4 regions of the Bacillus sp. J14TS2 genome follow, and region 2 is predicted to be linked to each of the others. Evidence: riboswitches for the same ligand, from Rfam matches in the RefSeq annotation. Region 2 holds a riboswitch; each other region holds the start of a gene.

Region 1 (3,079 bases), on a different contig from region 2:
TATGGTCCTACCTATTTACCGCGGAAATTTAAAATCGGCATTGCCGTTCCGCCCTCTAATGATGTGGACGTCTATTCCCAGGATCTTGGCTTTATTGCTGTGGTAGAAAACGAGCAACTTCAAGGCTTTAACATAACTGTTGGTGGGGGAATGGGCTCCACCCATGGAGATAAAGCAACGTATCCTCAAGTTGGAAGAGTGATTGGGTTCTGTAAGCCTGAAGAAGTGCTTGATGTTGCTGAAAAGATTGTCACTATTCAACGAGATTATGGAAATCGGTCTGTTCGGAAAAATGCTCGATTTAAGTACACAATTGATAAGCGCGGCATGCCTTGGCTGATTGAGGAATTGCATTCAAGACTAGGTTGGGAGATACAACCAGCAAGATTCTTTCAGTTTGAGCACAATCGGGATCGTTATGGCTGGGTAAAAGGTTTGAATGATCAGTGGCATTTTACACTCTTTATTCAAAATGGCCGAATTAAGGACTGGGAACATTATAAATTGATGACAGGCTTAAGGAAAATAGCTGAAATTCACACAGGGGATTTTCGCTTGACTCCTAATCAAAACTTAATCATTGGAAACATATCAGAAGCTTTAAAACCGAAAATCGAAGCGCTTATTCAACAATATGGATTAACTGACGGAGAGCATCATACCGCTTTACGTAGAAATTCGATGGCTTGTGTTGCTTTTCCAACATGTGGCCTTGCGATGGCAGAATCGGAACGCTATTTACCTTCCTTGCTTGATAAAATTGACTTATTATTAGATAAGGCAGGGCTCCGTGAAGAGGAAATCGTCATTCGTATGTCTGGCTGCCCCAATGGTTGCTCAAGACCAGCATTAGCAGAAATTGGTTTTGTAGGAAAGGCCCCAGGAAAATATAACGTCTATTTAGGGGGCGGTTTTACAGGAGATCGTTTAAATAAACTGTACCGCGAAAATATTGGGGAGAAGGAAATATTAAGTGAATTAGAGCCAATCATAAGTCATTTTGCGAAGGAACGTAAAGAAAAAGAACGATTTGGCGACTTTGTCATTCGTTTAGGATATGTAAAAGAGGTCCACTCAGGGCTTGATTTTCATGATTAACAAGAAAAGCGCAAGGCGCCCGCCTATCGGCGACAAGCAAATGTTCTGAGACAAAGAAAGGCGTTCTTTGCCTTTCATTGGCTCAGGTTATTTGACCTCGAGCCGATGGCGCCTGGAGCTAGACACCAACTGCAAGGTAAGCTACTTATCCACTAGCTCCAATTTTATAATTCCTTAAACCAGAACAAAAGCACAAGCGCCTTGATCTAGGAAGAAAGGCTAAATTCACGCCGTCCTAACGGCAGACTCAAACCGCGATGTCCTGTCGCTTCGTCTGCACCAGTACGTCCTGTACGTTGCAACGCTGTTCTGACCTACATCCTGATGGCCTCCGACAAGCAAATGTTCTTGAACTTAGGAAGGGGCTTTTTTCCTTCATTGGCTCAAGTTATTTGCCTCGAGGAGCTACGCTAAAATTTTATAAATTGCTGGTAAGTAGAAAAATTTCAAAAAAAACTAATTTTCTCTTGTTTTTTAAACCAACTAACCTTATAATGTTTATAGAATTAAAAATTAATTCTAACACGTGAGTGAAACAAGAAAATTAAATAAAGATTTCATTCTTATCAAGAGAGGTCGAGGGAATGGCCCTAAGACGCCTCAGCAACCACCATTTTATGGAAAGGTGCTAAATCCACAAGTTGGAAACAACTTGAAAGATAAGAAGAATCCTTTTTATAAAAAAGGGCCTTCTTCTTATCGGAGTAGGCTCTTTTTGTTTGGAAGAATAGGGTAAGCAGATTGCTCTCTCTATGTCGATTTGTATGCGACCAAAAAGAGCCACCACTCTAAATAGTTTTCCAAAATATATAGGGAGGGTAGTTTATTGGGATTATTAGAACGTCTCAAAAAGGAAATTTTAATCGGGGATGGCGCTGCAGGAACACTGTTATATTCCTATGGGATTGATCGCTGTTTTGATCAATTAAATCTTACACACCCTAATGAAGTATTGCAGTTGCATCAAGCCTATGTTGAAGCTGGTGCTGACGTAATCCAAACGAATACGTACAGTGCTAATTATTTGAAACTCTCAAGATATGGATTAGAAGAGGAAGTAACGAAGATAAACAGAGCTGCTGTTCGTCTTGCGAAACAAGCAGCAAGTAAAGAAACATTTGTACTAGGAACCATTGGGGGGGTTCATGGAGCTGGATTACATTCTAGTGAAACAGAGGAAATAAAACGCGGTTTTCGAGAACAACTATATGCATTGCTGCTTGAGGGTGTAGATGGCCTTATCTTAGAAACGTATTATGATTTAGAAGAAATAAAAACCGTTTTAAAAATAGCTCGTGATGAAACGAATGTACCGATCATAGCAAACGTCACAATGCATGAACCTGGCGTACTGCAAAATGGAACACCACTTGAAGAGGCATTAAAACAGCTTGATGATTTAGGTGCCGATGTTGTTGGGATCAATTGCCGTCTCGGTCCTTATCATATGGTCAGAGCCTTAGAGTCTGTTCCGCTTTCAAAATCGGCTTATTTAGCAGCCTATCCAAATGCAAGCTTGCCAGAATATGAAGATGGGAAGTTTATGTACAAAACCGAACCAACTTATTTCACAGAATTTGTTCGACGCTTCCGTGATCAAGGTGTTCGATTAATTGGAGGGTGTTGTGGAACAACGCCAGAGCATATCCAAGCTTTGGTCAAAGGACGCCAACATTTAGTGCCGCTTGAAGAGAAGCAGGTAATCAAACAAAAGCCGATTTTTATCCAAGACCAGCAGGTTGAAAAGGCACCATCTTTATTTGAAAAAATTCAAACAGATCGATCCGTTATTGTGGAATTAGATACGCCAAAGCACCTAGATACAAAACCCTTTTTTAGAGGAGCACACGCCTTAAAAGAAGCTGGGGTGGATGGGTTGACATTAGCTGATAATTCATTAGCATCTCCCAGAATATGTAATGCAACAATGGCGTCTCTAGTTAAAAAGGAAGTTGATCTAAATTCATTGGTTCATGTGACT
Region 2 (3,079 bases):
GTGATAAAACTTTCAACCCCTCCTAGACTTTCAGCAAAGGCAATGAGCTGTAAATTTTGTAGAAAAGGGTCTACCCATTCACTGTCTTGAATCCGGAAAGAGATCATTCCGCCTTTCCCGGCGTAAAGAACATCTGTAATAAAGTCCTCGTTTTCTAGATATTTGACGATTTCTCTCGCATTTTCTGTATGCTTTTCCATTCTGAGATGAAGTGTTTTTAATCCCCTCACGAGCAGCCAAGAATCAAGTGGTGATAAAATTGCTCCTGCTGCATTATGGTTGTTCGCAAGCTGCTCGCAAATCTCTCCACCTTTTGCGACTAGAATCCCAGCCACAACATCATTATGTCCACCGATATACTTGGTCGCGCTATGAACTACAATGTCAGCGCCTAATTCAAGTGGACGTTGATAGTACGGTGTTAAGAAAGTATTATCGACAATCAATAATAGGTCATGTTTTTTCGCTAGTTTCCCGCATTGTTCAATATCGATTTCCTGCATTAATGGGTTTGTGGGAGTTTCGATGAGCAATGCTTTTGTTTTCGGTGTAATGAGCTTTTCCGTTGCTTGCAGATTATCAAAATCAGAGTAAGTGGTTTGAATCTGATAGGATTCTTCGTATTGTTTGAGTAAACGATACGTACCACCGTATAAATCAGTGCAGGCAATAATTTCGTCGCCTGATCGGAATAGGGAGAGGGCTAGTTGAATGGCTGCCATCCCCGAGCTACAGGCAAATCCAGCATCACCGGATTCGAGATTCGCCATTCCTTCTTCTAGTACAGAGCGAGTAGGATTTTTCGTCCTCGAGTAATCATAACCTGTGGAAAGACCAAGTCCTTGGTGTTCATAAGCAGTTGATAGATAAATAGGTAGATTGATAGCACCAGTTTTTTCATCTGTGCGGTTTCCTAGTTGTGCAAGTTTTGTTTCAATATTATTGACTGGCATAATCTTCATCCTCTTCTAAAAAAATTAAAGACCTTCTTGTGATAAGAAGGTCTTCATAATTGAAAACGAACTTCTTATCTTCTAGGTTTGAAAACCTATTGGAATTAGCACCATTGCCTTATAGGCCGGTTGCTGAGACATCAAAGGGCCAATCCCTCCGTCTCTCTGGATAAGAAAAACACTATATAATTTTTCGAAAGGTTTAATGATTTATACTTTAGTACATATTTCCGAAAAAGGCAAGGGTTTTTTCTATTCATCTCAAAAGGAATTTTAAATGGCTAAGAATGAAGGACTAGTTTCGCTTATGTTAAAATAGAAGAAGTGGAAAAGGAGGGCTCTAGATTGAATTCAAAATGGCATGAACGTTTTTCAATGGATGAGTATTTCTATGGCAAAGAGCCTAATTTGTTTTTAGTACAGGCGACAAAGCAATTACCTAAGGGGAAAATTCTTTGTATTGCCGAGGGAGAGGGGCGGAATTCGGTCTTTCTCGCCTCCCGAGGATATGATGTAACCGCGTGGGATTTTGCCCAATCTGGGATTGAAAAGACGAAAAGATTGGCTGAAGATCGCGGCGTGATTGTCAACACTGAATGGCATGATTTAGCTGACGTAGCATGGGAAGAGGAAGAATGGGATGCGATTATACATATATTTGGGCATTTCCCAACTCCTATTTTTGAAAGGACAGTAGAGGGTATTCGTAAGGCCTTAAAGCCTGGGGGCTATTACGTAAGTGAATTATACACAAAGGAACAGATTGAATATGGAACGGGCGGTCCTAAGGAAATTGAAAATCTTTGCGACCCAGCAACACTATTGAGCCGATTTTCAGATTATTTTATCCAACATTTTTATATTGGTGAGGTAGAAAGAATTGAGGGACAGGGACATACAGGTGTAGCGCATGTTGTCCAAAGTATTTTTCGAAAAAGAGGTTCTGCTAAAGTAGAGAAGAATAAATTCTAGTTTGTGATGAATAAAGATAGTGTGAAGAGAATGACCTACTTTTTGAGCGGCTATCTGGAATAGCCGCTTGTGTATGGAAAGGATGGAACAAATGAATGTAAAGGAAACACTGCAGCCTATTACGACAGCCTATGATCCATGGGAAGCGTATATGGATGTGAACGAATTTGGGGAGATGGTGTTATCCAATATTGAATTTACGACAACAACGCTATGTAATATGCGCTGTGCTCACTGTGCAGTTGGCTACACATTGCAAGATCGTGACCCTGATGCCTTACCGATCGAATTGCTGTTAAAACGACTTGATGAAATTCCTCATCTTCGAACCCTGAGTATTACGGGTGGGGAACCAATGATGTCTAAGAAGTCGGTGCGGGAATATGTGCAACCTCTTTTGGAATATGCGCATACCCGAGGAGTGAGGACGCAAGTAAATTCAAATTTAACTCTTCCGTTTAGCCGCTATGAATCAATTATCCCCTATTTGGATGTCATGCATATTTCACATAACTGGGGAACGGAAGATGAATTTGTCGATGTAGGCTTTGCGAATATGGATCGAAAGCCATCGAGAGAAAATCGTGGTAGGTTTTTAAAGCAAATGTTTGAGAACGCAAAGAAATTATCTGAAGCGGGAGTGTTAGTTTCTGCAGAAACGATGTTAAACAAACGGACCTTTCCTTATCTCGAAAAAATCCATAATGAGGTAGTGGAGATGGGGTGCGCCCGCCATGAAATCCATCCAATGTACCCAGTTGATTTTGCTAGTAAACTAGAAACATTAACTTTAGCTGAAATGCGGACAGCGATTGAGTCTCTATTAGATCATCATGACCAATCGACTTGGTTGATGTTTGGAACTCTTCCCTTCTATCCATGTAGTGCTTCTGAGGAAGATCTCACGTTATTAAAACGATTATATCAATCGCCCAATGTGACAATCCGAAATGACCCGGACGGGCGCTCACGGCTTAATGTGAATATATTTAATGGGGAGATCATTGTAACGGACTTCGGAGATGAGCCATCGTTAGGGAATGTACAAACCACTTCCTTGCCCGATGCTTATGAAACATGGATGAAAACAAAAACAGCAACATCATTAAATTGTCATTGCCCTGCAGTAAAATGTTTGGGCCCTAATCTACTTG
Region 3 (3,079 bases), on a different contig from region 2:
TGCTTTTAAAAGTTCTTCTGCTCGATCTGTTCTTTCCCAAGGTAGGTCAAGATCAACTCGTCCAAAATGGCCGTATGCGGCAGTTTGTTTATAAATAGGGCGTCTAAGATCTAACATCTTGATAATGCCAGCGGGACGCAAATCAAAATGAGCACGGATCGCGGCAACGAGAGTTTCTTCGGATACGGTGCCTGTTCCAAATGTATCAACAGAGATAGAAACAGGTTGAGCCACTCCAATCGCATATGCTAATTGCACTTCACATTTATCCGCTAATCCTGCAGCGACAATATTTTTGGCTACATAACGGGCCGCATAGGCTGCGGAACGATCCACTTTTGTTGGATCTTTCCCCGAGAAAGCTCCTCCTCCATGGCGTGCATAACCTCCGTATGTATCAACAATAATTTTTCTTCCTGTTAACCCAGCATCCCCTTGTGGCCCGCCAATCACAAATCGCCCTGTTGGATTAATGAAATACTTTGTTTCTTCATCCAATAAGTTTTCCGGAACAACAGGAGCAATCACACAGTTTTTCATATCTTCTTGAATTTGCGCAAGCTCAATATCTGGGTGATGTTGAGTCGAAATAACAATCGTATCAATGCGTACAGGATTCCCCGTTTCATCATATTCAACCGTTACTTGAGTTTTCCCATCTGGTCGCAAATAAGGAAGGACTTTTTCTTTTCTTACTTCTGCTAGTTTTCTTGAAATTCGATGAGCTAATGAGATGGGAAGAGGCATTAATTCTTCCGTTTCGTTGCAGGCAAAACCGAACATTAACCCTTGGTCTCCTGCACCAATCGCTTCGATTTCTGCTTCCGTCATGTTTCCTTCTCTAGCTTCTAATGCCGTGTTCACTCCTGAAGCAATATCAGCAGATTGTTCATCAATCGCCGTCATCACCGCACAAGTTTCTGCATCAAATCCATATTTCGCACGTGTGTAGCCAATTTCTTTTAATGTCTCTCTGACAATTTTTGGTATATCTACATACGTGGTTGTCGTAATTTCTCCTGCTACTAATACAAGGCCAGTCGTGACCGAAGTTTCACAGGCTACACGAGCATTGGGATCATCCGCTAACAGTTCATCTAAAATAGAATCGGAAATCTGATCACAAATTTTGTCTGGATGTCCCTCTGTGACCGATTCCGAAGTAAATAAGCGTCGGTTTTTTGACATCTATGTTCCTCCTCCAAAATAATCTCCTAAGAAAAGTGCCTAGCACATAGAACTAGATAACATCTACATTCCCCAGGTCCTAAGGAGATTTTTATACTGCTTCTCTCTCTAAAAAAACGAAAAACCTTTCCCGTATAAAAATAGAGGAAAGGTTAATTTCTTATCCGAGCCTTTCACTCTTATCGTCCAAGGCCATTGCCTTGCACCAGGTTAGCACCTTGCTGCGGAAAATCAATTGATTCGCAGTAGGTTGCTGGGTTTCACAGGGCCTGTTCCCTCCACCATCTCAGGATAAGAGTATCCGTTCAATGTAAAATCATAACGCAAAATTCGCTAAGGGTCAAGTGAAGATTTTTTTCATCCTTGAGGAATTTATTAAACAGAAAACGTCCACTGCTCATTCACAATGGACGTTTCAAATTTTAATTACTGGAATGTAAGGCAAGCAGCTGATAAGTAATAATCGTTTGATTCTCCTCCCACTCAACCTTTTTTATCTTGGCAGTGGCTCGGTAGTCACTTTCGATCGTATGCCTTACCTCAATGGGGATATCAATTGGATACAGGCGATATCCGGCTTTTTTTAAAATAAATTGATTATCCTGTTGTCTACTCTCTTTTCCTTTTGTGATGATCATTGTATTTAGTTCCAAGGGCATTCCCATGACAATCCCCCATTTCAAATATTAAATGATTATATTTATATTATATCGTGATTACTCTGTTGTTTCATCCAATAGCAAAGATCTTTTACAATTTTCCGATTGATCGCTGGTGGAAAATAATGAGTATAGTGCTCAAAATACCAGGTTTCCACTTTTTTTCCCAATGTCTGTAGTCTTTTTTCTAAGCGGTGTGCATGCTCGATCGTCACATTGTCATCAAGGTTGCCATGAATAATTAAAACAGGCGGTTTCATTGCTTCCATTTCATATAGCGGTGTGCGCCATTGATATTCTTCTTGAGAGGTCTTAGGTGAACCACCAATCACTCTTTTCATCATCCTTCTCATATCAATCCGCTCTACATAAGTTAAGGCCACATCAGATACTCCTCCCCATGTTACCACTGAAGCAGCATGATCATATTCCAATCCTGTTAGCAGTGCCATCACACCTCCTCGCGAAAAGCCAAAAATATGAATGCGTTTGGCCAAAACACGGGGATGCATCTGTAATAACATAAAGCCGGAAAAAGCGTCATGGCGATCTTTACCGGCAAAATCTTCATTCCCCTCGCCCCCACGGTTTCCTCGGTAAAAAGGGGCAAAGACTATAAAACCTTCTGAAGCAAATTGGGCAATTCTTGCTGGTCTCACCATCCCAACATTCTTGATCCCGCCCCGTAAATAAAGGAATCCTTCATACTCTCCCACTTGCTTTGGCTCCGCTAATAGACCTTTTATTCTTAGACCTTCTGACAAATAGGTAACCAAATATAATTTTACTTGCGGGTTTGGTGAAGGAAATATTTGTTTTTCCAGGATTTGTCCATCTTGTCGCATCGATCTTCGCTCCTTAAATTTTGCTTTCCTCTAGGCTATCACACAATTTCCTGATTCTCATATAATAATTCTAAATTGGATGCACACACAAGAAAAGCGCAAGGCGCCCGCCTATCGGCGACAAGCAAATGTTCTGAGACAAAGAAAGGCGTTCTTTGCCTTTCATTGGCTCAGGTTATTTGACCTCGAGCCGATGGCGCCTGGAGCTAGACACCAATTGTAAGATAAGCAACTTATCCACAAACGACAATTTTATAGTTTCCAAAGCAAGAACAACAGCATAAGCGCCCGTTTATTGGCGTACAAATTTATAGGTTTCTGACAAGATAAGGGAAACACAGTGAAAACGATCCGATGTTGACTTACTCAATCAGCAAACGTAAATTT
Region 4 (3,079 bases), on a different contig from region 2:
CAGCTTTTATCCTTTTGCCAATTTAAACCACTTATTTCTCTTACCTTATCTACTTGTGTCACATTTGCATCAAGGCCAATGCCTGCTGTGATCGTCTTAAATGTTGACCCGGGTGCATAACCGACTGCAAATCTAGAAAGAAATGGTTTTCTCTCATCATTCGCATATTCATTGTAATCATCCTGCGATATCCCTTGCACCATTTTATTAGGATCAAACGACGGCGAACTAACCAAAGCATAGAGACCACCGTCTTCGGGGTTCATCACAACTGTTGCTCCTGGTTTCTCTTTCAAATGCTCATAGGCTTTCTCTTGAATATAGGCATCGATGGTTAATTGAATATTTTCACCATCCATCTTCTCTACCTTTTGAATTTCTTGCTTCTTCTCTCCCTGTTCATCAACGATAACAAGCTCCCCGCCATCTTTTCCCCGTAATTCCTTATCAAAAGCTCGCTCTAACCCCATTCTTCCAATCATATTTTCTTCAGATAAATTTGGATTTTTTTCTAAATCCTCCTCTGTGACCTTACCAATATAACCGACTAAATTAGCTGCTGCCTCCTTTAAAGGGTAATAACGAACCTTAGTATCTTGGTAGGCAACCCCAGGCAATGGCTTTACTTTATCAGATTCAATGATTTTAAGAGGTACGAATAAATCGTCTTTTATCCAATCTTGTTGTAGTGTTTCATGCAAATCATTCAGTGAAATATTAAATTGTTTACTTATATTTTCAAGACTACTTTCTTTTTCCTTCCCCTGACCCAAGTCTTTCGGAATGACACCTGCCCATTTAAAATCCTCATTAACAGCCAGTTTATTGCCAGCATGGTCATGAATTTCACCACGTTCCGCTCGGGAAACACGAAAGGCTACCTTATCCTTTCCCTCCATTTCTGGAAAAATAAGAGAAGGATCCCATTCTACAAAATAATCATCATCCTTTCTCACAAGCTTTGCCTGATAATGCAATTTATCCATGTTACCTAGAGGTGTGGTGAAACTTAGTTGGAATGAAAGCATTTGTTCATTATGATTTATTTCATCTATGTTTACCTTAGTAGCACGGATGTTTTGAATAGGGATGCCATTAAAAATCTTTTCATATTTATCTTTTACTTCGTCTAAAGTATAGTCTAGCGCTGTGTATGATTGCTTATCAAGTACATCACCCAAATCCTCATACTCTTTATCTTCTAAAATTTGCAGGAAATGATCCGCTAATTCTTGAACTTGGTCGCGATCACCTGCATGTATAAATTGAAAGTAACCAAATCCCCCAATCCCTATGAGCAAGAGAAATATTATTATTATATAAGGAAGCATTCGTCGCTTGTTTCTTCTCATTCGACTAGTCATATATTCATCTCATCCTTTAGTTATTATTAAATACTACAAATGTAGTATAATGAGCAAAACTACACACGTAGTAATTAAAATCATTATAGCATGCTCTTAAGGATTTAGCCAATACGTAAAACAGCCTCTGTTGACTTGCATAGTTATTTAGGGTAACTTATTAATAGTCAATTACATATTGTATGCTATTTCTTATCTAGAGAGGTGGAGGGACTGGCCCTACGAAGCCTCGGCAGCGGACTCTTAGAAGTACTGTGCCAATTCCAGTAGTTACTTACTTGAAGATGAGAAGAGGAAGTCTACTATGTTTTTTTAAAGCCTCTTTCATTCAAATGAAGAGGTTTTTTTATTGGGTAAAAGTGAAAAGACATCTCAAAGGAGGACAACCAATGTACTCGATGGATTTAACGGGAAAAGTAGCCATTGTCACAGGTGGGGCAAATGGAATCGGAAAGGCAATTGCCGATGCATTTTTGGATTGTGGTGCAAAAGTGGCGGTTGCTGATATGTCCATGTCAGAAAAGGACGCAAATGATCATCTATATTATGTTCAAACCAATGTATCTAAAAGCGATGAAGTAGAAGCGATGATAAAAAAAGTAACAAATCACTTCGGGAGATTGGATATTCTAGTCAACAATGCAGGAATTTCCACGATGGATTATATGGTGAATATTAAAGAACAAGATTGGGATCGGACGATGGATGTGAACACAAAAGGGGTATACTTATGCATGCAAGCGGCCGCCAAAGTTATGAAGGCCCAAGGGGAAGGCGGGAAAATTATTAATATTTCCTCCCAAGCTGGAAAAAATGGCTATCGCTTGATGGGAAGTTACGTAGCCTCGAAGCATGCAGTATTGGGAATCACAAAGGTAGCTGCAATTGAATTGGCTCCAGACCAAATTAATGTGAATGCTGTATGTCCAGGGATCGTAGAAACGGATATGAAAAGGACAGAAAGAGTAATTGGCGGGGAACTTCGAGGGCTAGATGGAGAAGCGATTCGTTTAGAAGACAACTCTCAAGTACCATTAGGAAGAACAGCATCGCCAAAAGATATTGCCAATGTTGTCGTTTTTTTAGCTTCAGAATACTCGGATTACATGACTGGACAAGGTATCAACGTTACTGGCGGGATGACAATGAACTAATCAAGTTTAAGGGGGGATATTTATGACAACGAAGACGAAAAAAGGAAGTCTTCTAGCACTGTTACCATTGCTTGTGTTTGTGTTGCTTTTTATTGGGAATGGAATTATTTCCGGAGACTTTTCGAATATGCCATTAAATGTTGCGATTGTTATTGCTGCAGCCGTTGCATTAGCGATGAACAGAAAGGAAACCTTAACAAAAAAATTAGACATTTTTACAAAAGGGGCTGGCCATCCCAATATTATTTTAATGGTTGTGATTTTTATATTAGCAGGTGCATTTGCAGAAACTGCTAAGGGGATGGGGGCGGTTGAATCTACCGTGAATATGGGGCTATCCTTCATCCCTAGTAATCTATTAATGGTAGGATTATTTATTGTCGGCTGCTTTATTTCCATTTCAATGGGGACATCCATGGGCACAGTAGCTGCTTTAGCGCCAATTGGCATGGGTATTGCTGACCAAACGGGAATATCAATGGCTTTAGCTATGGGGACGGTCATTGGCGGAGCCATGTTTGGCGACAATTTATCAATGATTTCAGATACGACGATTGCCGC

What was found. Region 2 has a riboswitch for S-adenosylmethionine ahead of KI375_RS12595 (methionine biosynthesis PLP-dependent protein). Riboswitches for the same ligand answer to the same signal wherever they lie in the genome.
Region 1: another riboswitch for S-adenosylmethionine. It lies ahead of KI375_RS03305 (bifunctional homocysteine S-methyltransferase/methylenetetrahydrofolate reductase); the one in region 2 lies ahead of KI375_RS12595 (methionine biosynthesis PLP-dependent protein).
Region 3: another riboswitch for S-adenosylmethionine. It lies ahead of metK (methionine adenosyltransferase); the one in region 2 lies ahead of KI375_RS12595 (methionine biosynthesis PLP-dependent protein).
Region 4: another riboswitch for S-adenosylmethionine. It lies ahead of KI375_RS21540 (SDR family NAD(P)-dependent oxidoreductase); the one in region 2 lies ahead of KI375_RS12595 (methionine biosynthesis PLP-dependent protein).

What each region holds. Positions count from the first base shown of each region.
Region 1 is NZ_BORE01000002.1:144,141-147,219, forward strand. Features, by position in the region: gene cysI (assimilatory sulfite reductase (NADPH) hemoprotein subunit) at 1-1,098, shown strand, start outside; SAM riboswitch class I at 1,659-1,764, shown strand; gene KI375_RS03305 (bifunctional homocysteine S-methyltransferase/methylenetetrahydrofolate reductase) at 1,925-3,079, shown strand, end outside.
Region 2 is NZ_BORE01000007.1:184,231-187,309, reverse strand. Features, by position in the region: gene KI375_RS12595 (methionine biosynthesis PLP-dependent protein) at 1-953, opposite strand, end outside; SAM riboswitch class I at 1,025-1,129, opposite strand; gene KI375_RS12590 (class I SAM-dependent methyltransferase) at 1,299-1,925, shown strand; gene yfkAB (radical SAM/CxCxxxxC motif protein YfkAB) at 2,017-3,079, shown strand, end outside.
Region 3 is NZ_BORE01000011.1:137,025-140,103, forward strand. Features, by position in the region: gene metK (methionine adenosyltransferase) at 1-1,188, opposite strand, end outside; SAM riboswitch class I at 1,365-1,486, opposite strand; gene KI375_RS17575 (DUF2584 domain-containing protein) at 1,611-1,853, opposite strand; gene KI375_RS17580 (alpha/beta hydrolase family protein) at 1,889-2,692, opposite strand.
Region 4 is NZ_BORE01000017.1:3,193-6,271, reverse strand. Features, by position in the region: gene pbp4 (penicillin-binding protein PBP4(5)) at 1-1,364, opposite strand, end outside; SAM riboswitch class I at 1,554-1,655, shown strand; gene KI375_RS21540 (SDR family NAD(P)-dependent oxidoreductase) at 1,754-2,518, shown strand; gene KI375_RS21535 (Na+/H+ antiporter NhaC family protein) at 2,541-3,079, shown strand, end outside.